2 regions of the Rhizobium hidalgonense genome follow, and region 1 is predicted to be linked to the other one. Evidence: riboswitches for the same ligand, from Rfam matches in the RefSeq annotation. Region 1 holds a riboswitch; the other holds the start of a gene.

The links. Region 1 has a riboswitch for FMN ahead of FFM81_RS07705 (6,7-dimethyl-8-ribityllumazine synthase). Riboswitches for the same ligand answer to the same signal wherever they lie in the genome.
Region 2: linked by a shared signal. The riboswitch ahead of FFM81_RS13165 (DMT family transporter) and the one ahead of FFM81_RS07705 (6,7-dimethyl-8-ribityllumazine synthase) in region 1 are both predicted to bind FMN.

Annotation. Positions count from the first base shown of each region.
Region 1 covers NZ_CP054027.1:1,627,624-1,638,796, forward strand. The annotation lists gene FFM81_RS07695 (DUF1194 domain-containing protein) at 85-861, shown strand; gene FFM81_RS07700 (VOC family protein) at 1,195-1,884, opposite strand; gene FFM81_RS07705 (6,7-dimethyl-8-ribityllumazine synthase) at 2,128-2,562, opposite strand; FMN riboswitch at 2,642-2,784, opposite strand; gene FFM81_RS07710 (SRPBCC family protein) at 3,136-3,582, shown strand; gene FFM81_RS07715 (GCG_CRPN prefix-to-repeats domain-containing protein) at 3,769-4,077, shown strand; gene FFM81_RS07720 (hypothetical protein) at 4,157-4,381, opposite strand; gene FFM81_RS07725 (adenylate/guanylate cyclase domain-containing protein) at 4,623-5,720, shown strand; gene FFM81_RS07730 (ABC transporter substrate-binding protein) at 5,824-6,810, shown strand; gene FFM81_RS07735 (FecCD family ABC transporter permease) at 6,831-7,835, shown strand; gene FFM81_RS07740 (FecCD family ABC transporter permease) at 7,832-8,869, shown strand; gene FFM81_RS07745 (ABC transporter ATP-binding protein) at 8,877-9,689, shown strand; gene FFM81_RS07750 (class I SAM-dependent methyltransferase) at 9,670-10,353, opposite strand; gene FFM81_RS07755 (ArsR/SmtB family transcription factor) at 10,512-11,162, shown strand; gene FFM81_RS07760 (MFS transporter) at 11,159-11,173, shown strand, end outside.
Region 2 covers NZ_CP054027.1:2,720,518-2,731,690, forward strand. The annotation lists gene FFM81_RS13130 (hypothetical protein) at 1-125, shown strand, start outside; gene FFM81_RS13135 (glutathione peroxidase) at 431-979, opposite strand; gene FFM81_RS13140 (hypothetical protein) at 1,110-1,463, opposite strand; gene FFM81_RS13145 (class I SAM-dependent methyltransferase) at 1,627-2,232, shown strand; gene FFM81_RS13150 ((R)-mandelonitrile lyase) at 2,233-2,634, opposite strand; gene FFM81_RS13155 (aldo/keto reductase) at 2,883-3,869, shown strand; gene FFM81_RS13160 (esterase-like activity of phytase family protein) at 4,092-6,290, opposite strand; gene FFM81_RS13165 (DMT family transporter) at 6,384-7,292, opposite strand; FMN riboswitch at 7,375-7,524, opposite strand; gene hupB (DNA-binding protein HupB) at 7,644-7,919, opposite strand; gene lon (endopeptidase La) at 8,126-10,543, opposite strand; gene clpX (ATP-dependent Clp protease ATP-binding subunit ClpX) at 10,966-11,173, opposite strand, start outside.

The DNA.
Region 1 (11,173 bases):
TTGAAGCCGCGCGCGCGGGCGGGCGTCCCGAGACAATCCAGCTGTGTTAGAGTTCGCTGGCTTGAATGGCGCGGGGATTTGCCGATGCTGACGACAGTTGCGGTGCTCATGGGTCTTTCCGGCCTCGTCCCGGCAGCGCAGGCAGGGGCAAACGAGGTCGACGTCAGTATCGTACTTGCCGTCGACACCTCGCGGTCGATGGATTTCGAAGAGATCGGCATTCAGCGCGAGGGCTATGTCGCGGCGCTCAAGCACAAGGAATTTATCGATGCGGTGAAGGGCGGTCTGACCGGCCGGATTGCCATCAGCTATTTCGAATGGGCGGGCTATGTCGTCCAGGATTCGATGATCGACTGGCAGGTGATCGAGACGGAAGCGGATGCGATCGCTTTCGCCGACAAGCTCGACGCCCGGCCGATCGCCACGCAGCGGCGAACCTCGATCTCCACCGCCATCGACCAGGGCGCCAACATGATCAGCACCGGTCCCTTCCAGGGCAGGCGCGAGGTGATCGACGTTTCCGGCGACGGCCCGAACAACTCAGGTGATCCTGTCACGCCTGTCCGCGACAAGGCGGTGGCATCAGGCATGATCATCAATGGGCTGGCCATCATGCTGCGTCCTTCCGATGCGCCCGGCGGGCTCGACAAATATTACGCCGATTGCGTCATCGGCGGTCCCGGCGCCTTCGTGCTGCCGGTCCACAAGATCGAGGATTTCGCCATCGCCGTGCGCCGCAAGCTGGTGCTGGAGATCAGCGGCCTGTCCCCGCCGCCGACGATGGAGACGGTCGCCGGAGCTGGGCCGCCGACGGATTGCCTGATCGGTGAGAAGCAGTGGCGGGATATGTTCTACAGGTGAGTCGCGAGCTGCGGGCGTTGGGTTGGGCTCGTCTTGGGATGAAAGGGAGAGAGGGTGTGCTGTGTGGCACCACCCTCTCTCCCGCCGGCCATCTCCCCCACAAGGTGGAGATTGGCAGGCAAGAGGCTTGACCATCGCTCCCTCTCGAACGGCATCGACAATCACAATGCTCAGTTGTTTGGGGACGCCGTTACGCCCAGCCGATCTCCCTCCTTGTGGGGGAGATGTCCGGCTGGACAGAGGGGGTGCCGCGCGGCACCCCGGTAAAGGAAAGAGGCCCCGCCCTGAGGGGCCTCCAAGAGCGAGGCAGGTGCTCCCAGCGTCTGCCGTCTCCTACAATGGCAGCTCCCGGCCGGCCTGTTCGCTGACCATATATTCGGCGTACCAGTCCGGCCAGCCCTCGTCGTGCTTGCCGCCGTTGCGCTTCTCGTGTTCGCCGTGGGCGATTGCCGCGCGGCGCAGGGCGGACGCCAGGTCGCTCGATGTGGAGAAGGCCGTCTCGTCGGCGTCGATGCGGCCAGGCAGGCGGGCGGTGACTTCCTGGAACAGCCAACCGTTGCCGTCGGGATCCTTGAACGAGGCGAAGGAGCGATAGCTGCGGTGCTCGGGATCGCGGCCGGCGACGCGCAGCCGTCCGAAGAGGTACGGTTCGTCTTTGCCGGCATAGACGCCGGCAGCATCATGGAACACGTCGCTCACTTCGATGCCGCGGGCGATGAGATCACGGCGAGCTGCCTCGATGTCGGAGACCACGAGGTAGAGCCCCTGGGCGGAGCCGGGGGCTGCGGCGGTGACGTTCTTGCCGAAGATGATCGCACAGCCGGAGCCGGGCGGGGTAAACTGGATCACCCGGAAATCGGGATCATTGTCGAAGTCGGCGTCGAGCCGCCAGCCCAGACTCTGGTAAAAACGTTTGGCGCGGTCGACGTCGGCAACGGGGATGACGACCACTTCGAGCTTGGTGTCGACGGGCCGTGTTTGCGAATTTTCGATAGGGGATTCATTGCGCATTGCATTGCTCATCTTCAGCTCCTTGAGGTTTTGGATGCGTTAAGAATGGCGATACATGTCGGCGGTCAGTGGACCACAGCGCGGGCGGGGCGTCGAATCAATTATTCTTGGCTAGCTTTGCGGATTCCGCTGTAACGCAAGGCGTCGCTCGGGATGACGCAAGGTCTGTCGATCCGATGAGGCGGCGGGACCGGTTCCCGCCGTCTTCGTTGTCATTCTGCGGCTCGTCGAGCCGGCGGCGGAAGATGAATGCCCTTATGCGGCGAGAGCGGCGCGGGTTTTGCCGATCACTAGAGCCGCCTTTGCAGCTTCACGCCCTTTCTCGACGAAATGGGCGCGGTAGATCTGGGTATGATGCTCGGTTTCCTGATAATGATGCGGTGTCAGAGAGACCGACAGCACCGGTACGCCTGTATCCATGCCGGCGCGCATCAGGCCATCGACCACGGCTTGGGCGACGAATTCGTGGCGGTAGATCCCGCCATCGACGACGAAGGCGGCGGCGATGACGGCGGCATAGCGCCCGCTCGCGGCAAGATCGCGCGACAGCAGCGGCATTTCGAAGGCGCCAGGAACATCGAACACGTCGATTTGCTCGGCGGGAACAAGCTGTTGGAAACCTTCGAGCGCACGGTCGACGATATCGGCGTGCCAGCCGGCTTTGATAAAGGCGTAACGGGTGGGTGTCATGGTAATCTCCTTTGGCGTACAGACACGTCACCCAAGGCGATCACGAACGTCCCCGACAGCCCGCAAGGGCGGCAGGAACGCGCGTTCTCTTTCATCCGGACTATGACCGTCGGCTCAGGCATCTCACCTGATCTGCTGACCCTTCCGAAGAAGGCGCTCGCGGGCTCGCAATCGAAACTGCATACCGCCGGTAGGGACTTTCACCCCGCCCTGAGAACGGCGGGGACAATAGGGGCAAGGCGGCGGGCTGGCAATAGGGCGAAATGCTTTCATCGCGGATGCGGGATGGTCGAGGCGTGAGTGGCCCGAACGGCAAGGCGGTTGTGCCGGCATACCCAGGTCAGATGCCTATGCCGGCACGCAGATGAGGGGGCCAGCGACGATAGGAGCGAGTGCACTGAGTAAGCGGAGGGTACAGTGACGAGTCAGCGTTAGTGAGGAATGTCTCCGTGGCCCTTGCTGAACGTACACGTTTGCCTACATGCTCCGGGTGAGGACACCCACGTCAAAACAGCATGACCCGCTGATCCCGCCTGAGGCGAGGGCAGGCCATGACAACCATGGGAGAGAGACATGCAAGACCCCCTCGTCGTTCACCGCGAGGCGCATATCGCAGCACCTCCGGCGGCGGTGTTCGCGCTGATGACCGATCCGGAGAAGATCCTGCGCTGGATGGGGACGGAGGCCGAGGTCGAGCCGGAGCCGGGCGGGCTCTATCTCGTCAACGTCACCGGCGCCCGATTTGCGCGCGGCTCGTTTCGCGAGGTGGTGCCGGTTCATCGGCTTGCCTACAGCTTCGGCTGGGACGGCAGCGAGGTGGTGCCGCCGGGCTCCAGCCTGGTCGAGATCGACCTGATCGAACAGGGGGGCGGAACGCTGCTGCGGCTCACCCATACCGGCCTGCCGAGCGCCGATCAATGCGCTGGTCATGCGGAAGGCTGGGCCCATTACCTCGGGCGGCTCACCGAGGTTGCAGCCGGTCGCGATCCCGGTCCGGATCCTTTTTACGGCAGGACATGAACGATTTTCCGCCGGCGGCGGGGCGCTGCTCAAGCGCTTGCCGTTGCTGGAAAAACGGCCGGCCGGTGCTCCCTTCATTCGTCGGAAAGCGCTGCTATTTCTCCCGTAAACATGAATGCGCAGTTCATCTCCAGTTCAATTTGGCGAACCTAGGGTGGTTGCGGCTGGATGAATTGGAGTTTTTCGATGAAGGCACTTTCTATCGCGGCTGCCTTGCTCGCTGGCAGCCTCTCGATCGGCACAGCTGAGGCGATGCCGATGGGGACAATCAAGGTTGAGAGCACTGTCACAAAGGTCGACTACGCCTGTGGCCGCGGCTGGCACCTGACCCGCTGGGGCGAATGCCGGCGCAATTGGCGACGCCCGCCGCCGGTGGCATTCTACGGCGGCCCGCCCCGCTGGGGCTGGGAGCGGCGTCACGGCGACTGGGACGGCCCGCGCTGGCGCCATGAGCGGCGCTGGGATCGCGAGCGCCGCTGGCGGGACGACTACTAAAAGCCTCGGACAGGGGCAGACAAACGAAGGCCGGTGCGATGTTTCGCCCGGCCTTTTCTCTTGGAAATCAGCACTGCGCTCAGATATTGCTGACGAGCCAGTATTTCCCGTCGATCAGCTCTTCGAGCTCGGCCGGATCCTTGACGCCGAACTCGAACCACTCGACGAGTTCCTTCGCCTTCCGCTTGCTCTCTTCCGCGGTAAAATCGATTCCGTAACGGGCGCACCACCGGCGAAGGATCGATGTCAGCAGCGTCATATCATTCCCGTCCAGCGGGTCTTTCGGCCAGTATGTCGTGCTCATAGCAACCCCTCAATCGCTTATGACAAGCTGGCACATAATCGAATCAATGTCGCGCAATTTTAAAGTGTTCATCTGGTTGTTTTCCACCGTGGTGAATGGTTTTCCACAGGTGTTTCGGTGGTGGGGTTGACAGGGGTTTTGGGGAGAAGCGGCAGGCGCAAGAGCCGAGACGGGCTGCGGGAGCATCAGCGGGCGGATGCCCCGGGCTTGCGAACGTTTTCGGGCGATGCGATGTTAACCCATGGATCTGCCTTCCTCCCTTGCCTGGCTGGTTGACGAGGCTGCGGCTTCGCCTGGGCCCGATCGGTTTCTGGCCGAACTCGGGCGCCGGCTGCTGGCCGATGGCTTGGCGCTTTCCGGTGGCGCGCTGACGCTTTCGGTGCCGCATCCGATCATTGCGCGGCGCACCTGGCTGTGGCGGGCCGAGACCGGCGCGGTCATCGAGGCGCTCACTTTTGCCGCCGCACCTCAAAGCGATGCCGGGCGTGAATGGCTGGCCGGGCTCGGGCCGGTTTGGGAGGAAAAGATCGGGCCTTCACAGGACGGCGCCATGCTCGGCTGGGCGGGCATCGGCAAGGGGGCAGGGGCGGGCGAATTCGCTCCCGGTGAAGCCGTCCGGCTGAAGGAGGTTGCGCGTTTTGCCGCCGCACCGCTTGCAGCCCTTGCGGCGCGGGAGGCGCGCGCGGCGCTGCTGGAAGCCTATCTTGGCCGGCGCAGCGCGGCCCGTGTTCAGTCGGGCGCGCTTGCCCGCGGCACCGGCGAAACCATTCGTGCGGCTCTTCTCTGCGCCGATTTGCGGGATTTCACCGCGCTTTCGCAAGTGACAGAGCCGCAGGCAATGATATCAGCGCTCGACGCCTATTTCGACCGCGTCGCCGGCGCCGTGCACGCTTTCGGCGGCGAGGTGCTGAAATTCATCGGCGACGGCGTGCTGGCGATCTTTCCGGTCACGGCCGTTTCCGGCGACGAGGTTCGGGCTGATCGGGAAGCGTGCGAGGCGGCGCTCCGGGCCGTCGCTGCCAGCCGTGCCGGCATGGCCCATCTCGACCAAGTGCGCCAGGCGCAGGGGCTGGCGCCGTTGCCATTCGGCGCATCGCTGCATTTCGGCGAGATCCTCTGGGGTAATATCGGCGCGGCCGACCGGCTGGACTTTACCGCTATCGGCCCCGCGGTCAATCTGGTCAGTCGGCTTGAAGGGCTCTGCAAGCCGCTCGGCCGGACCGTGCTGATCTCCGGCGCGCTTGCCGCGAATACGACGGCTTCCTTGATGCCGCTCGGAGAGCACAGCCTCCGCGGCATCGCCGATCCTTGCGCAGTGTTCACCCTGCGGGAGGATTGAGCCCAGGAGCCGGTGCTTCTCCGAAATCGCACAAAAGAATCATGATTGTGAAACTCCGCTTTTTTGGCTAAAGCCTGTGCGCATCAGAGGGGAGTTTTCAGACATGACTCGATACGCGCGCAGATTTTTCTCGGCCCTGGGCTTGTCCGCAATGTTGGCGGCCGGCGCTGCACAAGCGGATGATGGCGGTAAAATCTCGATCGTCGACGACCGCGGCGTCATCGTAGATGATCGCGGCGTAGCCGTCGAAGTCCCGGCGCTGCCGAAGCGCATTGCCTCGATTTCCTATTTCGCCGACGATGTTGCGTTGGCACTCGGCATCAAGCCGGTCGCCAGCACCTATATGACGTCAGGCCGCGAGCCCGATTTCCTGCTCGGCCTCACCTCTGGGATGAAGCAGATCGGCCAGCGCGCCAAGCCCAATCTCGAACTTCTCTCCGAAGCCAAGCCGGATCTGATCATCGCGATCCGCCGCTATACGGTCGGCAATGCCGCGCAGCTTCAAAACATCGCACCCTATGTCGCCTACAATATGGAGCTGCTCGAAGAGAGCTACAGCGAGACCGCTGCCCTTTCCAAGCTGCTCGGCAAGCCCGCGCGCGGCGAGCAGCTAAACGCCGATTTTCGCAAGCATCTGTCGGAGTTCGCCGCCAAGGCGCCGAAGGGCCACCCGCGTTTCCTGATCATGTGGGGCGGCGCGACGCCTTTCGCCTTCCACACGGAAAACACCTCGACCTCGATCGTCGCTGCGATCGGCGGCGACAATATTCCGGGGCCGAAGAGCCCGGGCGGCGAGTTCGGCATCGACCTCAGCCTGGAAACCATGCTGGAAAAGGATCCCGAGGTCATTTTCGTTTATGATTCCGGCCCGGATCGCCCGCATGAGAGCAATCCGATCTGGTCGCAGCTGTCAGCGGTCAAGAACAACCGGGTCTTCTATGTCGGCGACCAGTGGGTCGAGACCAACGGCCCGATCGCTCGCGAAATCGTGCTGCGCGAGGCCGCGCACTACCTCTATCCCGATACGTTCCCGGCGGTCGACGTCAAGGCGGAAGCCGCCAAGCTGATCCCGGCCGAGCTGCAGAACTAAGCCCAACGACAAGGCCTGCGATGAGCCCCCGGCAATCATTCCTGGCCATAGGGCTCATCGTCGTCGCCGCCATGCTGGCGGCGATGCTCGGCTTGCTGGTCGGCGCCAAGACGCTTTCGGTCGAGACCGCACTTCGCGTGCTGCTGGCGCCCGACGGCAAGATCGAATCCATTCTCGTCTGGACGCTGCGCCTGCCGCGGAGCCTGGCGGCGGCTGCCGGCGGTGCGGGCCTTGCCGTTTCCGGCTATGTGCTGCAGACGCTGACGCGCAATCCGCTGACCGATCCCGGCATTACCGGTGTCACGTCGGGGGCGGTCGCACCGATCGTCTGCTGTTTCGTCTTCCTGCCCTGGCTTTCGCCTGCCTATTATCCTTTCATCGGCCTTGCCGGCGGGCTTGCGGCAGCTTCGGTGACGTTCTGGGTGTCGCGCGGCGGGCAGGGGCGGCCGTTGCAGCTTGCGCTTGGCGGCGTCAGCGTCTCGCTGTTTTTGGGCGCGATCACCACCTATGTGCTGCTGCTGACCGGCCCGCAATCGGCATCGCTGCTCTTCTGGCTTGCCGGCGGTTTCCAGGGGCGCACCTGGTCGCATCTCCTCTACATGCTGCCTTGGACGATTACCGGCGTCGTCGGTGCGCTCCTGCTCCGGCGCGTCATCGGCATGTTCATGCTGAGTGACCATGCTGCGGCCGGCATGGGTCTGCAGCTCGGCCTGTGGAAGCCGCTGATCCTCATTCTGGCCGTCATTCCGGTCGCGGGCGTCGCGCCGATCGCGGGGCCGGTCGCCTTCGTCGGTCTTGCCGCTCCCCACATCGCCCGGCTGCTGAAACCCCGCGGCACGGGATGGGAAATCGGATTGAGCGCTGCCCTCGGCGCGCTGATCGTGACCGCCGCCGATGTTTTCGCGCGCAGCATCGCCATTCCGCGCGAGTTGCCGGTCGGCATCGTCACCGCATTGCTTGGTGGCCCGATCTTCATCTATCTCGTCCAGCGCGGGCGGTTGAGCCTTGCGGGTGGGCCGCGATGAGCGCGCCGGCATCGACATCGGCCGGTTCGGCAAGCCTTGGCATGGCGGCCGTGCTCACCATCTTGGCGGTGCTGTCGCTTGCGGCCGCGATCTTCCTCGGCGTCGCCGATGTCCCTATGGCTGACGTCGCGGCCGTCTTGACCGGCGGCGGCTCGCCGGAAGCGCGACTGATCATTCTCGATATCAGGCTGCCGCGCATCGTCACCGGCATTCTCGCCGGCATCCACTTTTCGCTGGCGGGATATCTGTTGCAGACCATCACCCGCAATCCGCTGGCCGACCCGTCGCTGATGGGCGTGTCGCAGGGGGCGACGCTGTCGGTGACGGTCTTCCTGCTCTTTACCGTCTATATCTTCGAGCCGGGCTCGAACACGCTGGCCGAACTGCCGGTCGCGTGGCTGCCGGCGGCAGGCCTTGCCGGCGGCCTGCTTGCCGGCGGCGTCATCTATCTGCTCGCCTTCCGTCTCGGGCTCAGCGCGCTGCGCATCACGCTCTGCGGCGTGGCGGTCGGTGCGGTGCTGCATGCGGTGGCGATCGGCCTCATCGCCGGATGGGGATCGGCCCGCATCGAGATCATCCTCGAATGGCTGTCGGGCAGCCTTTACGCCCGCACTTGGGAGCACGCGCTCTTCCTGCTGCCCTTCACCATCGTCGGGCTCGCCATGCTGCCGGTCATCTCCCGGCCGCTGATGCTGCTGCAGTTCGATGCGCCTGTCGCGCGCTCCTTCGGGCTCGGCTATCGCAGGCAATTCTCGATCGTGCTGGTCGTCTCCTGCGCGCTTGCGGCGAGTGCCGTCGGCGCAGTTGGGCCGATCGTCTTCGTCGGTCTCATCGTGCCGCATCTCGCCCGGTTCCTGGCGGGGCGGAATTTCATGCTGTCGATTGTGCTGACAATCGTGCTCGGCGCCGTCATCGTCACGCTCGGCGATCTCATCGGCCGGCTGCTCGGCCAAGCCGAGGAAATCCCGATCGGCGTGGTTACGGCCGTTTTCGGCGTGCCGCTTCTGCTCGCGCTGCTGCGCAAAACTATGTGAGGCCGAAATGCCATTGTCCTGTTCCGATCTCTCGGTGATGTACAACAAGCGAAAGGCCCTCGAGAGCTTCAGCCTGTCGCTCGAAAAGGGCGAGATCCGGGCGCTGATCGGCCCGAATGGCTCAGGCAAGAGCACGGCGCTGCATGCGCTGGCGGGTCTGATCCGGCCAGCCGAAGGCAGGGCATCGCTCGACGGCGTTGCCGTCGCCTCCATGTCGCGTCGGATGCTGGCCAAAAGGCTCGCCTTCCTGCCGCAGCAGCCGACCGCACCCGACGAGATGACCGTCGCCCAGCTCGTGCGGCAGGGCCGCTACCCGCATGTCGGCCTGTTTCGCTCTTATGACAGCCGCGACGAAGAGGCGATCGAATGGGCGCTCGAAAGCACCGGGCTGTCTGATTTGGCTGACCGCAGCCTTCGCGAACTGTCCGGCGGCGAACGGCAGAGAGCCTGGATTTCGGCCGCTCTCGCCCAGGAAGCGGAGATCCTGCTGCTCGACGAGCCGACCTCCTTCCTGGATATCGGCTATCAGGTCGAGGTGCTCGATCTCGTGCATCGGCTGAGCCGCGAAAAAAGCGTGACCATCGTCATGGCGATCCATGACATCAACCAGGCGATCGCCGTCAGTGATCGAATCTCGCTGCTCGAAAAGGGGCAGCTGAGGTTCGACGGCGCGCCGCGCGAGCTGGCCGAGCGCAATCTCATCCAGGAAATATTCCGCGTCAGAGGCCGCTTCGTCCAGGTCGCTCCGAACAATCCGCCGCATTTCGATGTCGAGCTGATGCGGCTTCAGCCGGTGGTATCTAGCGCTTCACCAGCCTGAAGACGATTTTCGTCTGGGTGTAATAATCCAGCGCATCGGCAAAGTCGGGCGTCCAGCCGTCCGCCACGAAGGGGATGAAGCCGTCATATTCGAGTTTGCGGGCGGAGACGTCGAAGCCCGCCTTTTCGAAGGCGCGACCGTAATCGGTGATCGACCGATCCTGCACGACTGTGTTGGTACGGTTGGCGACGAGCTCGCGCCATTTCGGCCAGAGCGGGTTGTCGGTATGGCATCCGGTGACCGCATAATAGACGCCGCCGGGCTTCAGCGCCTGCCTTATATCGGCAGAGTGGGCGTCGATATCGGGGACGAGATAGATGACTTCGTGGCTGACGGCGAGATCGAATTCTTCGCTCCAGCCTTCCAGCCTGCTGCCGACCTGATGCTGGATCGGCAGATTGCCCTTCAGCCTCTCGGCCTTGGCGATCGAGGTGTCGGCGATGTCGATGCCGAGCGCCTTGCGGAAGGGGCGGATCGCATAGAGATGCCGCAGCAGGCCGCCTTGATTGCAGCCGAAATCGAGCACGCTTTTGTCGGTCAGGTCCCGCTCGAGCATGAGGTCGATCAGGTGGCGCCAGATCGGCGCATGTCCATCGGCCATCCTGTCTTCGGCGTCGGGGTCGATGTACCACGTGCCGATGTTTTTTTGCGCTTCCTCAACCATCCTTGCCCCTCATTTCATGCGGATCGTGGTGACGGTCTTAGGGTGCGTCACGGTGCTTGACTAGGGCGGTAGCCGGATTTCAAGCGGCATTCGAAAGCTTCAGATATTATTGCAAAGAAAACTTTGCAAAGATATGTTTGCGATTGTACACTTCAGCCATGAAAGATCCACACTCCAAGTCTCCGGCAGACGCCGCCGCCTCCCGCACCGTCAGTCGGGTCGTGCCCGAACCGACCGCGCTGAAGGCCCTGGCGCATCCCGTTCGGCTGCGGATGCTCGGCATGCTGAGGATCGACGGACCCGCCACGGCGACGCAGTTGGCCGGTCGGCTCGGCCTGAACAGCGGCGCGACGAGCTATCACCTGCGCCAGCTCGCCCAATACGGCTTCATCGAGGAGGCGCCGCATGCTTCCCGGCGCGACCGTTGGTGGCGCGCCAGCCACGAGCTGACCTCGGTGCCGGCGAACCAAGCGGCGGGGGAGGCGCTGGATCTCGACATCGCCTTCAACCAGGCGGCTCTCTCGCTGCAGGTCGGCCAGATGCAGCAGGCGCTGGAGGAATATGCCGAACTGCCGGCCGAATGGCGCAAGGCGACTGCTGCCGATGACGTCATTATTCCGATGACCTCTGACCAGGCCGAGGCGCTGACGAAACGGCTGCGCGACATCATCCTGGAAGCGATGCGGGCTGCCCCGCCGCTCGGCGATGCGGCGTCTCGGAAATCTGACATGGTGCCCTTCTTTGTCATGCTGCACGCCTTCCCCTATCCGGGCCGACTTCCGCATCGAAACGAGGAGGATGAGCCGTGAGGAAGGGCGGG
Region 2 (11,173 bases), 1.1 Mb from region 1:
CCTTCAAGACGAATCCGAAATGCCAGCGCCACGTGCCAAAGACGCGGTTTGACATCCGGTGCGACTGGCCGCGACTGGGCTTCAAGGACTTTACGCCCCCGCTTGTGACCGTGCTTGGGATCTGAAGGCGCTGCTCAGCTTTTGCGAATCAAGCAGCCCGGACGCGCTTGGTAGCCGCGGGCATTCCATGGCTCTGTGATCGCGACCGAGTCTTCGATCGAGGCCAGATGCCTATAGCTGGGAACTCCCCACCAGACTCTATATAGCCCTTCGGAATCCCGAAATTGGTTGCGGGATTGAAATCATTGCATGATTTTTTCTGTCGACACGGCGCGAAGCTCGGCGAATTTCGGAATCCCGAAGCGGGGAATTTCGGGATTCCGAAGTGGCGTTCTGGAATTGGTAACAGCCGGGGCTCATCGCCCGCCATTCATCCCTTCGCCAGTTCTTTATCCACCGCCGAAACCAGCCGCGAATCATCCGCCATCACGTCAGGCGCGAATCGAGCGGCGACCTTGCCGTCGCGGCCGATCAGGAATTTTTCGAAATTCCAGAGGATGTCGTCCTCGTTGCCGCCGGATATGCCGTGGGATTTCAGGCGTTCGCGCATCGGGCCGTCGCCTGTTGTCGCCACACCCGATTTGGTCAATTGGCGGTAGAGCGGGTGCTGGGCTTCGCCCTTGACCGAGATCTTCGAGAAGATCGGGAAGGTGACGTCGTAGGTGCTGGTGCAGAAATCGAGGATCTCGGCGTCGGTGCCGGGTTCCTGGCCCTTGAAGTCGTTGGCGGGGAAAGCGGCGATGACGAAGCCGCGCTCGCGCTTTTCGCCATAGAGTTTTTCCAGGCCTTCATACTGCGGCGTGAGCCCGCATTTCGAGGCGACATTGACGACCAGCAGCACCCTGCCCTTATAGTCGTTGAGCGTGGTGTCACGACCATCCACAGTCTTGACCGGGATATCCAGCACATTGCCCGTCACGGGAACCTCCAATTTCATAGGAACATTGTCGCCAAACTTAGCGATATCGCCGCCGTTGTCATCCGCGTCAGAATCAATTCGGCGTTAGAAGAGGCCGGGACCGCCTTGCGGCGGCGCCGGCCTTCGCCCATCAGGCGGGGGATGTTTCCTTCACTTCGTCGAGCAGGAAGTGCACGACGAGATAATCTGTCTTGTAGGGGCGGCCGCTGTCCGACACGGATTCAACGCTGCCGCCGTCCTTCGGGTGCCAGGCGTGATAATGCGGGTTGGTGGTGATCAGGGTGATGGCCTTGCCATCTTTTTCGCCAAGCCGGAAGCGCATCTCGGCGAGCGGCCAGATCCGCTCGTAATCTCCCATGCTGATGCGCGCCTTCAGCGCCTTGCGATGCAGCGGCGCTTCGCCGGCCTCGGCGGGTGCTTCCAACGTCACCTCCTCGGCTCCGCTGATGATGGCGTTGAATTCTTCAGGCCACATGCGTCTCATGAAATCGCTCCTCCCGGGGCTCTCGTCAGTCCACAGGTGAAACTTAGCGATTTGTTCGAAAGAAGCAAATTCCTGTCATGCGGTTGTCATCGGCCTCGGCTGCTCCTACGTTCCCGTCATACCGCATCAGGGCCATCAGCCGCCCGCAATCCTGAGATCCGAGATGAAGACACGTGAAGACAGGCAGGCGCTCCGGGCGAGCATGCCGCGCACTCCGCTCAGCGCCCATCATATGGAAAACGCCCGCCTGCTGCCGGATCGCGGCGAGCTGCTCTACCGCATCCCGAACGGCGGCATCGGGGTCGAGGTCGGCGCGGCCTTCGGCGAATATACGGCGGAGATCCTCGAAAAGAACCGCCCGGCGCAGCTCTACCTCATCGATCCCTGGTCGATGGATCGCTACAGCTCCGGGCTTGATACGGTCCATACGAAATTCGCGGCCGAGATCGAAGCCGGCCGGCTGCATCTGATGCAAGGCACGTCGCTCGACAAGCTTGCCGAGTTTGAGGACGATTTCCTCGACTGGGCCTATATCGACACCGATCATTCCTTCGAGCTCACCTGGCAGGAGCTGCTGCTCTGCGAAAAGAAGGTGAAGCGGACCGGGCGCATTGCCGGGCATGATTTCTGTACCGGCAATACGGTCAAGCCGATCGTCTATGGCGTCGTCGAGGCGGTCACCAAATTCTGCAAGGATTACGGCTGGCAATTCGAGTTCCTGACGGTCGAATCACACGCGCATTTTTCCTATTGCCTGAAGCGGCTCTGATTAGCTCATACCGGAATATTGCGTGTCGCTGACCTGCTCCATCCAGTCGACGTGTCTGCCGTCCAACGCCTCATGGATGGCGATATGCACCATAGCCGTGTCGGGGGCAGCGCCGTGCCAATGTTTTTCGCCCGGCGAGAACCAGACGGTGTCGCCGGCGCGGATCTCGCGGATTTCCTCGCCCCAGCTCTGGGCGAGGCCCTTGCCCGAGGTGACGATCAGCGTCTGGCCGAGCGGGTGCGTATGCCAGGCGGTGCGGGCGCCGGGCTCGAAGGTAACGGAGGTCGCCTTCACCCGGGCCGGCGCCGGCGGCTCCATCAGCGGATCCTGGCGAACGGCGCCGGTGAAATAGTCGGCCGGTGGCTTCATCGAGGGACGGGAGCCGGCTGGTTTGATCTCCATGATCTTTCCTTTTCATTCCATTGCAGTTGAAGCCTTGTCAGCTGACGATATTTCATCGAGGCGACCAATCAAGGGCGGATCGGCAATTGCCGCATAGTCGCCCGGCTGGTAGGCCATTATCTTTCATCACCTAAAGCGCGTCGCATTGAACTTGGTTCATGCGACGCGCTTTAGTTCTTTGTTTTACGCATGTCGTTATCCCGGAACCGCTGCACACTTCCGGGCAACATGCATTGGGAGAATTTCTCATGAAACACCATGCTTTTGGCCGCATGCCCTTCACCGTCACCAATGTCGGCTTCGGCGCCTGGCAGATCGGCGGCTCATGGGGTGATATCAGCGAAGCGGACGGCGGCGCGGCGCTGAAGGCCGCGCTCGATGCCGGCATGACCTTCATCGATACGGCTGACGTTTATGGCGACGGCCGCTCGGAAAAAATCATCGCCGACGTGCTGAAGACGCGCGGCGGTCAGCGCCCGATGGTCGCCACCAAGGCGGGCCGCCGGCTCAACCCGCATGTCGCCGAAGGCTACAGCAAGGCGAACCTCGAAGGCTTCATCGACCGCAGCCTTGAGAATCTTGCCGTCGACAGCCTCGACCTCGTGCAGCTTCACTGCCCGCCGCGCGAGGTGCTTTACCAGCCCGAGGTCTTCGAAAGTCTCGACGCCCTGCAGAAAGCCGGCAAGATCAAGGGTTACGGCGTCAGCGTCGAAAAAGTCGAAGACGGGCTGAAGGCGATCGAATATCCCGGCGTCGTCAGCATCCAGATCATCTACAACATCTTCCGCCAGCGCCCCAATCACCTGTTTTTTCAGGAAGCGCGCCGCAGGAACGTGGCGATCATCGCCCGCGTGCCGCTGGCAAGCGGCCTTCTCTCCGGCAAGATCACCCGGGAGACGCACTTTGCCAGCGACGACCATCGCCATTTCAACCGCAACGGCGAAGCCTTCGATGTCGGCGAGACCTTTGCCGGCGTGCCCTTCGAGGTCGGCCTGCAGGCGGTGGAAGAGGTGCGCAAGCTGGTGCCTGCCGGCGCCACGATGGCAGCCTTTGCGCTGCGCTGGATCCTGATGGCCGAAGCCGTCACCGTCGTCATCCCCGGCGCCCGCAATGGCGAACAGGCAAGAGCCAACGCTGACGCCGCCGATCTGGCGCCGCTTTCTGCCGATGTCATGGCGGCAACACGCGAAATCTACGAGCGGCTGATCGCGCCGCATGTGCATCAGCGCTGGTAGGGCTGGAGGCTCTTCGTAAGGGCTGCGGCGAGACGAGAGCCGCCCCTCATCCGCCTGCCGCCACCGACCGGGGTCGAGCCACGGGTCTCGACCCGTCCTTCGGACCCCGCTCGCGGGGCGAAGGGACCGTGCTGCAACCTCTCCGTTCCCTCCAACCTCTCGCAGGGCACGTCCCCTCGCCCCGTTTTTTTACGGGGAGAGGGTTAGGGTGATGGGCCGCTTTTAGTTTGTCGCGCTCAACTCAACCGGGAAAAACAAAGTCTCGCCGGAAGAATCGCTGACGCCGTCGTTGTCGGTGACGGCGTAGGGTTTGCCGGATGCGTCGAAGGCGAAGCCTTCGAGTTTGTCGAGCACGTAGCCGTTGGTCGCGGACTTGAGTTCACCGAGGAAGTCGTGGGCTTCGGTTTTCTTGACGATCGGCAATTCGCCACCGAGCTTGGCAGGCTTCAGTTCCGAGATCGCAACCTTGTAGAGCTTCTTCAGCTTGGCAGCATCGCCGACGAGGTTGTCGCGCTCGATAATGTAGACACTGTCGCCGTGGGCGGAGATTTCAGACAGGCCGACCCAGCCGCTTTCCGTCTTGTCGAGCGGATAGCGGACCGCACCCCATTCCTTCTTCTTCGGATTGTAGGAGACGAGCTTGACGAAACCCTTCTCGTCGTCATTCCACTCGCGCTGGACAGCCATCCAGAGCGTGGCGTCGTCGCCGGTGCCGATAATCGTCACGCCTTCGAAACCGTAGCGGATTTCGTTGGCGGCGAATTCCCTAGGCAGGGCGATCTCGGCCTTGATGTCGCCCTTGGCGTTGACGTTGTAGAGGGCGTGCGGGACGAGACGCTCGCTGTAACCTTCCGAGGCGAGCCAGAAGGAGCCGTCGGCGGCAGCCGCGATGCCTTCGATGTCGAGCTTCTGGGCCGGGGCGCCGTCACGCTTGACGACGAGGGCGTCGGTGATGACGGCCGGCTTCTTGCTGGCGTCGATCGTGTAGATCGTCGGCTGCGAGCCGAGAACGCTGTCGCTGACGGCGTAGAGCATGCCCGGCTTGCCCGGAACGGCGGCAAGGCCCGAGAGGGCTGCGAAGCCGATCGGATTGCCGTCCTTGTCGGCGGAGACGATCTGCGGATAGGCCTTTTCGCCTTCCGCACGCTCATAGATCATGACATGCGAGCGTGTGCCGCCGTCCTTGCCGAGGTCGAGTTCATTGGCGGTGGCGAGCAGATTGCGCTGGGGAAGTGCGATCGCGCCCTCCGGCGAAATGCCCGACGGCAGAAGCTGCACGAGTTCGGGATCGGCGCCGGTGTCCTTGTAGACGCCGACGACAGAGGCGCGCTCGGCGAGCAGGAAGAAATACTGCTCATCACCGAACTTTGCTGCCTCCAGGCCTTCCGGCTCGACGCCCTTGGAGCCCGAACGGCTTTCCGGATAGTGGCCGATATGGGCGACGGCGCGTTCGAAGAATGCGCCCGATTCGTAGAGAAGCTTGCCCGTTTTGTCGAAGATGGTGAAGCCGCGCGAGCCGCCCTCGTAGTCGCCTTCATCGGCAACGACCAGACGGTTGTCGTCTAGCCATTTCACGGCGTCGGGTTCGCGCGCAACGGCCTTCTTCTCGCCGGTGAACTTCAATGCCCCGTCGCGCTTGATGTCGATGCCGGTGAGATCGACGCTGCCGGCGGAGAAATGCGTCTTCACCTCGGCCGTATTGGCGTCGATGATGACGATCTCGTTGTTTTCCTGCAGCGTCAGGGCGATCTCGTTCAGGCCGTTTAAGGCGACGAATTCCGGCTCCGGATCCTCAGGAGCGACGCCCGCAAGGCCGGTCAACGCCACGTGTCTGATGGTGCCGCAATCGACGGTGCCGTTCTTGAGCTGGAAGACGACCAGGTCGCCGGCGGGCATCTGCGGGATCTTGCCGTCATTGACCTCTTCATCGCGCTCGTTTTCGATCGCGATGGTGCCGAGTGTCTTGTCCTTGTTCAGCGCGATCGAATCCGGCTGACCGCCGAGATCGCAGCTGTTCTCGATCTTTTTGGTCGCCACGTCGACGATCGCAAGGCGGCCCGACGGCTTCGCCTTGCTCTCGGAGGTGTTGACGGCGACCAGCGCCTTGCCGGCGCTCGAGGTGACCGATGTCGGCTCGCCGTCCATCATCAGCGCGCCGCCGGCCTTCGGGGCCTTGGCATCGGTAATGTCGATGAAGCCGATCGCGCCGAGCGGGCTGTCGCTATAGATCAGCGTATTGCCGTCGTCGGTCGCGGTGATGATTTCGGCCGAGGTGACTGAATGCTTGTCCTTGTCGGCGGGCAGGTTCGCGGCGACCGAGAAAGAGGCGATGCGGTTGAAAACCGGTTCGGCAGCAGCCGGAAACGCAACGGATGCGACAAGCACGGCAGCCAGTGCTGCCTTGCGCGATGAAATTGTCATGGAAACCCCCAATGTCGAAAGATCGAACAGAGGTTTTTTGCGGGACTGCCATGACAGACACATGACAGCCCGCGAGATTTCACAGGGTTCGCGTCACGCAGCTTGCCTTTCCCGACGCATCTCGTTCCTCATGATGAAGAGCGACGCGGAGAGAATAAGCGCGGCGCCCAGCCACAAATAGCCGGCCGGCGCGTAACCGAAGAACAGCCAGCCGGCGAGTACGTTCAGCGGCAGCTTCAGGTCGTCGAACGGCTGCACATAGGCGGCGTCGGCACTGGCATAGGCAAGGGTCAGCAGATATTGCGCCACGACCGTCAGCAGGCCCGCCAGCAGGAAAAGCGCAAGCGTTGCGCCCGTCGGCACGGCAAAACCCGCCGCAAGCGCCAGCCCGCCATTGATCGGCGTCAGCAGCACCAGCAGCCAGACGGTGATCGTCTCCGGCTTCTCGATGCCAGTGAGGTTCTTGGTGATCAGCGACGACGCGCCCCAGAGCAGCGCCGAGAGAACAGGCAACAGCGCCGACCAGGAGAAGCTGTCCGACCAGGGCTGCAGGATGATCATTGCTCCGGCAAAGCCGACGCCGGTCGCCATCCAGCGGGCGGGACCGACGCGTTCGCCGAGGAAGAGCCGGGCGCCAAGAATGATGAAGAAGGGCGAGGTCATGACGAGGGCGATCGCCTGCCAGATCGGGACCGTAGCGAGGCCGGACACCCAGGCCTCGACGCCGAGCGCGGCGAAGACCACGCGCACGACATGCCGCCATGGGTAATCGGTACGCATGGCGGAAAGGCCGACCTTGCGCAGGAAGGGCAAGGAGAAAAGGAAGGCGAAGCCGTATTGCCAGAAGGCCGCAGAGGCCGGGGGAAAGGCGAGCTTCATGGTCAGCCACTGGGTGACGACGTTAAGGAGCGAGAAGGCCACACCTCCAAGCACCATGAAAGCGGCGCCGGCAAAGGCGCGGGACTGCGAGGCTGCAAGGGATTTCTGATTCATGCTCTTCATCCGCAACTAGGGACCAACATAAATCAGGACGCATGAGGCGACGGCACACAATGCCGGCAGTCCCCTGCCCGCACGCGGCCATGCTCATTCTCTTCCATCCGGACTATACCGTCGGCTCCGGAATCACACCGGATCTGCTGACCCCTCCTAGCCTGAGCTGGGAAGGCGCTCGCGGGCTCGGGCCGAGACCCTTACCGCCGGTGGGGAATTTCACCCCGCCCTGAGAACAGAAATGTCGTAGATCAAAGCGCGTGGGGCGGCAAGGCCCTATAGCAAAAGGGGTCCGGCAAACCGAACCCCTCCCAAATCCTGCACAGCCGGTCTCGTTTACGGCTGGCGGATAATCTCAGATCAGCCGTTGACGGCGTCCTTCAGGCCCTTGCCGGGCGTGAACTTCGGCACGTTGCGAGCCGGAATGTCAACTTCAGCGCCCGTCGACGGGTTGCGGCCCTTCGATGCGGCACGATGAGAAACGGTGAAGCTGCCGAACCCTGCGAGGCGGATGTCGCCCTTGTTCTTGAGTTCACCCTGGACAACGTCAAAAACCGCGTCAACAGCGGAAGCCGCGTCAGACTTCGTCAGTCCTGCCTTTTCGGCGACTGCGGACACGAGTTCATTCTTGTTCATGTTTCCACCCCTTTCTAAATGGTACGAAACGACTCAAATGTAAGCTAGGCGCAGAATAGGTTTCATCAGGCCCGCCGGGAACCCAAAAGCCCTGCAAATCAAGGAAAAGCAAGCGTCTACATGACGTTTTCACAAAAAAGGCTGGCGTTTTCGCCAGCCTTTTTCCGTCTTTTCAGCCAATGGGGCATAAATGTGGCCCAGGCGGCTCAATGCGCTATGGTTGCGCCCGTCTCGTCGAGGCCTTCGACCGTTGCGATCACAGGCGTTTCCACCGTGCCATCCCATTCGATCGGCTCCGGCCGCCGGATCAGCGCATGCTTGATCACCTCGCCCATGCGGGACACCGGGATGATCTCCATGCTGTTCTTCACGTTATCCGGAATCTCCGCCAGGTCCTTGGCGTTTTCTTCCGGAATCAGCACCTTCTTGATGCCGCCGCGAAGCGCTGCGAGCAGCTTTTCCTTAAGACCGCCGATCGGCAGCACACGGCCGCGAAGGGTGATTTCACCGGTCATGGCCACATGCCTGTTCACCGGGATACCGGTCATGATCGAGACGATCGCAGTCGCCATGGCGACGCCGGCCGAGGGGCCATCCTTCGGCGTTGCGCCTTCCGGCACGTGCACGTGGATGTCGCTCTTGTCGAAGCGCGGCGGCTCGATACCGAAATCGACAGCGCGCGAGCGGACATAGGAGGCCGCCGCCGAGATCGATTCCTTCATGACTTCCTTCAGATTGCCGGTGACCGTCATGCGGCCCTTGCCCGGCATCATCACGCCTTCGATGGTCAGCAGTTCACCACCGACTTCCGTCCAGGCAAGACCGGTGACAACGCCGACCTGATCTTCGCCCTCGGCTTCGCCATGGCGGAAGCGCGGGACGCCCAGATAGTCGGAGATGTTGGCCGCCGTTACATGCACGGACTTCGTCTTGCCCTTGATGATCTCGGTGACCGCCTTGCGGGCGAGCTTCATCAATTCGCGTTCGAAGCTGCGCACACCGGCTTCCCGGGTGTACTGCTGGCTGATCGCCATCAGGGCGTCGTCGCTGACCGAGAATTCTTCCGGCTGCAACGCATGTTCCTTGATGGCCTTCGGCAGCAGGTGCCGCTTGGCGATTTCGCGCTTTTCATCTTCGGTGTAGCCGGCGATACGGATGATCTCCATGCGGTCCATCAGCGGCGCGGGGATGTTCAGCGTATTCGCCGTCGTGATGAACATCACGTCCGACAGGTCGTATTCGACTTCCAGGTAGTGGTCCATGAAAGTCGAATTCTGCGCCGGATCGAGCACCTCGAGCAGGGCCGAAGACGGATCGCCGCGATAATCCTGGCCGAGCTTGTCGATCTCGTCGAGCAGGAACAGCGGGTTGGATTTCTTGGCCTTCTTCATCGACTGGATGACCTTGCCGGGCATCGAGCCGATATAGGTGCGGCGATGACCGCGGATTTCGGCTTCGTCGCGAACGCCGCCCAGCGCCATGCGGACATACTCACGGCCGGTCGCCTTGGCGATCGACTGGGCGAGCGAGGTCTTGCCGACGCCCGGAGGGCCGACGAGGCAGAGAATCGGACCCTTGATCTTGGTGGCGCGGGCCTGCACGGCCAGATATTCGACGATGCGCTCCTTGACCTTGTCGAGACCGAAGTGATCGGCTTCGAGGATCTTCTCGGCATTGTTGAGATCTGCCTTGATCTTCGACTTCTTGCCCCAGGGAATGCCGAGCAGCCAGTCCAGATAATTGCGCACGACGGTGGCTTCAGCCGACATCGGGCTCATCTGGCGCAGCTTCTTCAGCTCCGCATCGGCCTTTTCACGGGCTTCCTTGGACAGCTTGGTCTTGGAGATGCGCTCTTCCAGTTCACTCATCTCGTCGCGGCCTTCCTCGCCGTCGCCGAGCTCCTTCTGGATCGCCTTCATCTGTTCGTTCAGATAGTATTCGCGCTGGGTCTTCTCCATCTGGCGCTTGACGCGCGAGCGGATGCGCTTTTCGACCTGCAGGACCGAAATCTCGCCTTCCATGAAGCCGAGCGCCTTTTCGAGGCGGGCCTTGACGCTGGTGGTTTCCAGCATCTCCTGCTTCTCGGTGATCTTGATCGACAGATGCGACGCGACCGTATCGGCGAGCTTGGAATAGTCGTCGATCTGGCTGGCGGCGCCGACCACTTCCGGCGAAATCTTCTTGTTGAGCTTCACGTAGCTTTCGAATTCGGAGACGACCGAACGCGACAAGGCTTCTAGCTCGACCGGATCGTCATTCGGCTCCTCAAGCACGTGGCCGAGCGCCTCATAGAAATCCTCGCGGCTGGTATAGGTGTCGATCTCGGCGCGGGCGCGGCCTTCGACCAGAACCTTGACGGTGCCGTCGGGCAGCTTCAAGAGCTGCAATACGTTCGCCACGGTGCCGACCTTGTGGATCGCGGACGGATCCGGATCGTCGTCACTGGCGTTGATCTGCGTGACCAGCATGATCTGCTTGTCGGAACCCATGACCTCTTCGAGCGCACGGATCGACTTTTCCCGTCCGACGAACAGCGGCACGATCATATGCGGGAAAACCACGATGTCGCGCAAAGGCAGAACAGGGTAGGCAGTACTGCTCGCTACAGACGTTTTCTTCGTCATTTTTAAGTCCTTTCCATCGTCCCGTTGCCGGGCTCTCTGCACGGCCGCTTGGGACCGGCCGGCACTCTCACTTGTTGCTACAAGTGGAGGTTCTGACTACGCTTTTCAAGCCACGCTAAACGCCCGCGTTCCCCGGATGTGACAGCTTTATTACAACGGAACGCCAACACTATGAAGCGCGTGGCTGGACCGGCGCTTACCACTTCCGACCGGCTAAAATACAAGCGCCGACAATAGGTTTACGGAATCTCGGCATCATTGCCAAGCACTCTTCCTTACGCAACATCGGAGCCTGCGAAACATCGGCAAAGTCAATTTCGGTCCCCACCGGCAAAATACTAACAGTGCCTCGGGTGGTTTTTCAAATAGAAAGGGGCCTGCCGATGGCAAGCCCCCAAAATAATCGTGCGAAAGCGCAAAGGTTACGCCGAAGCGTTGGCCTTTTCTTCCTGACGATCGGCATAGATGTAAAGCGGGCGGGCCGAACCGCGCACCACTTCCTCGGAGATGACGACTTCGCGCACGCCTTCCAGCGTCGGCAGTTCGAACATCGTGTCGAGCAGGATCTTCTCCATGATCGAGCGAAGGCCGCGGGCGCCGGTCTTGCGGACGATCGCCTTGCGGGCGATT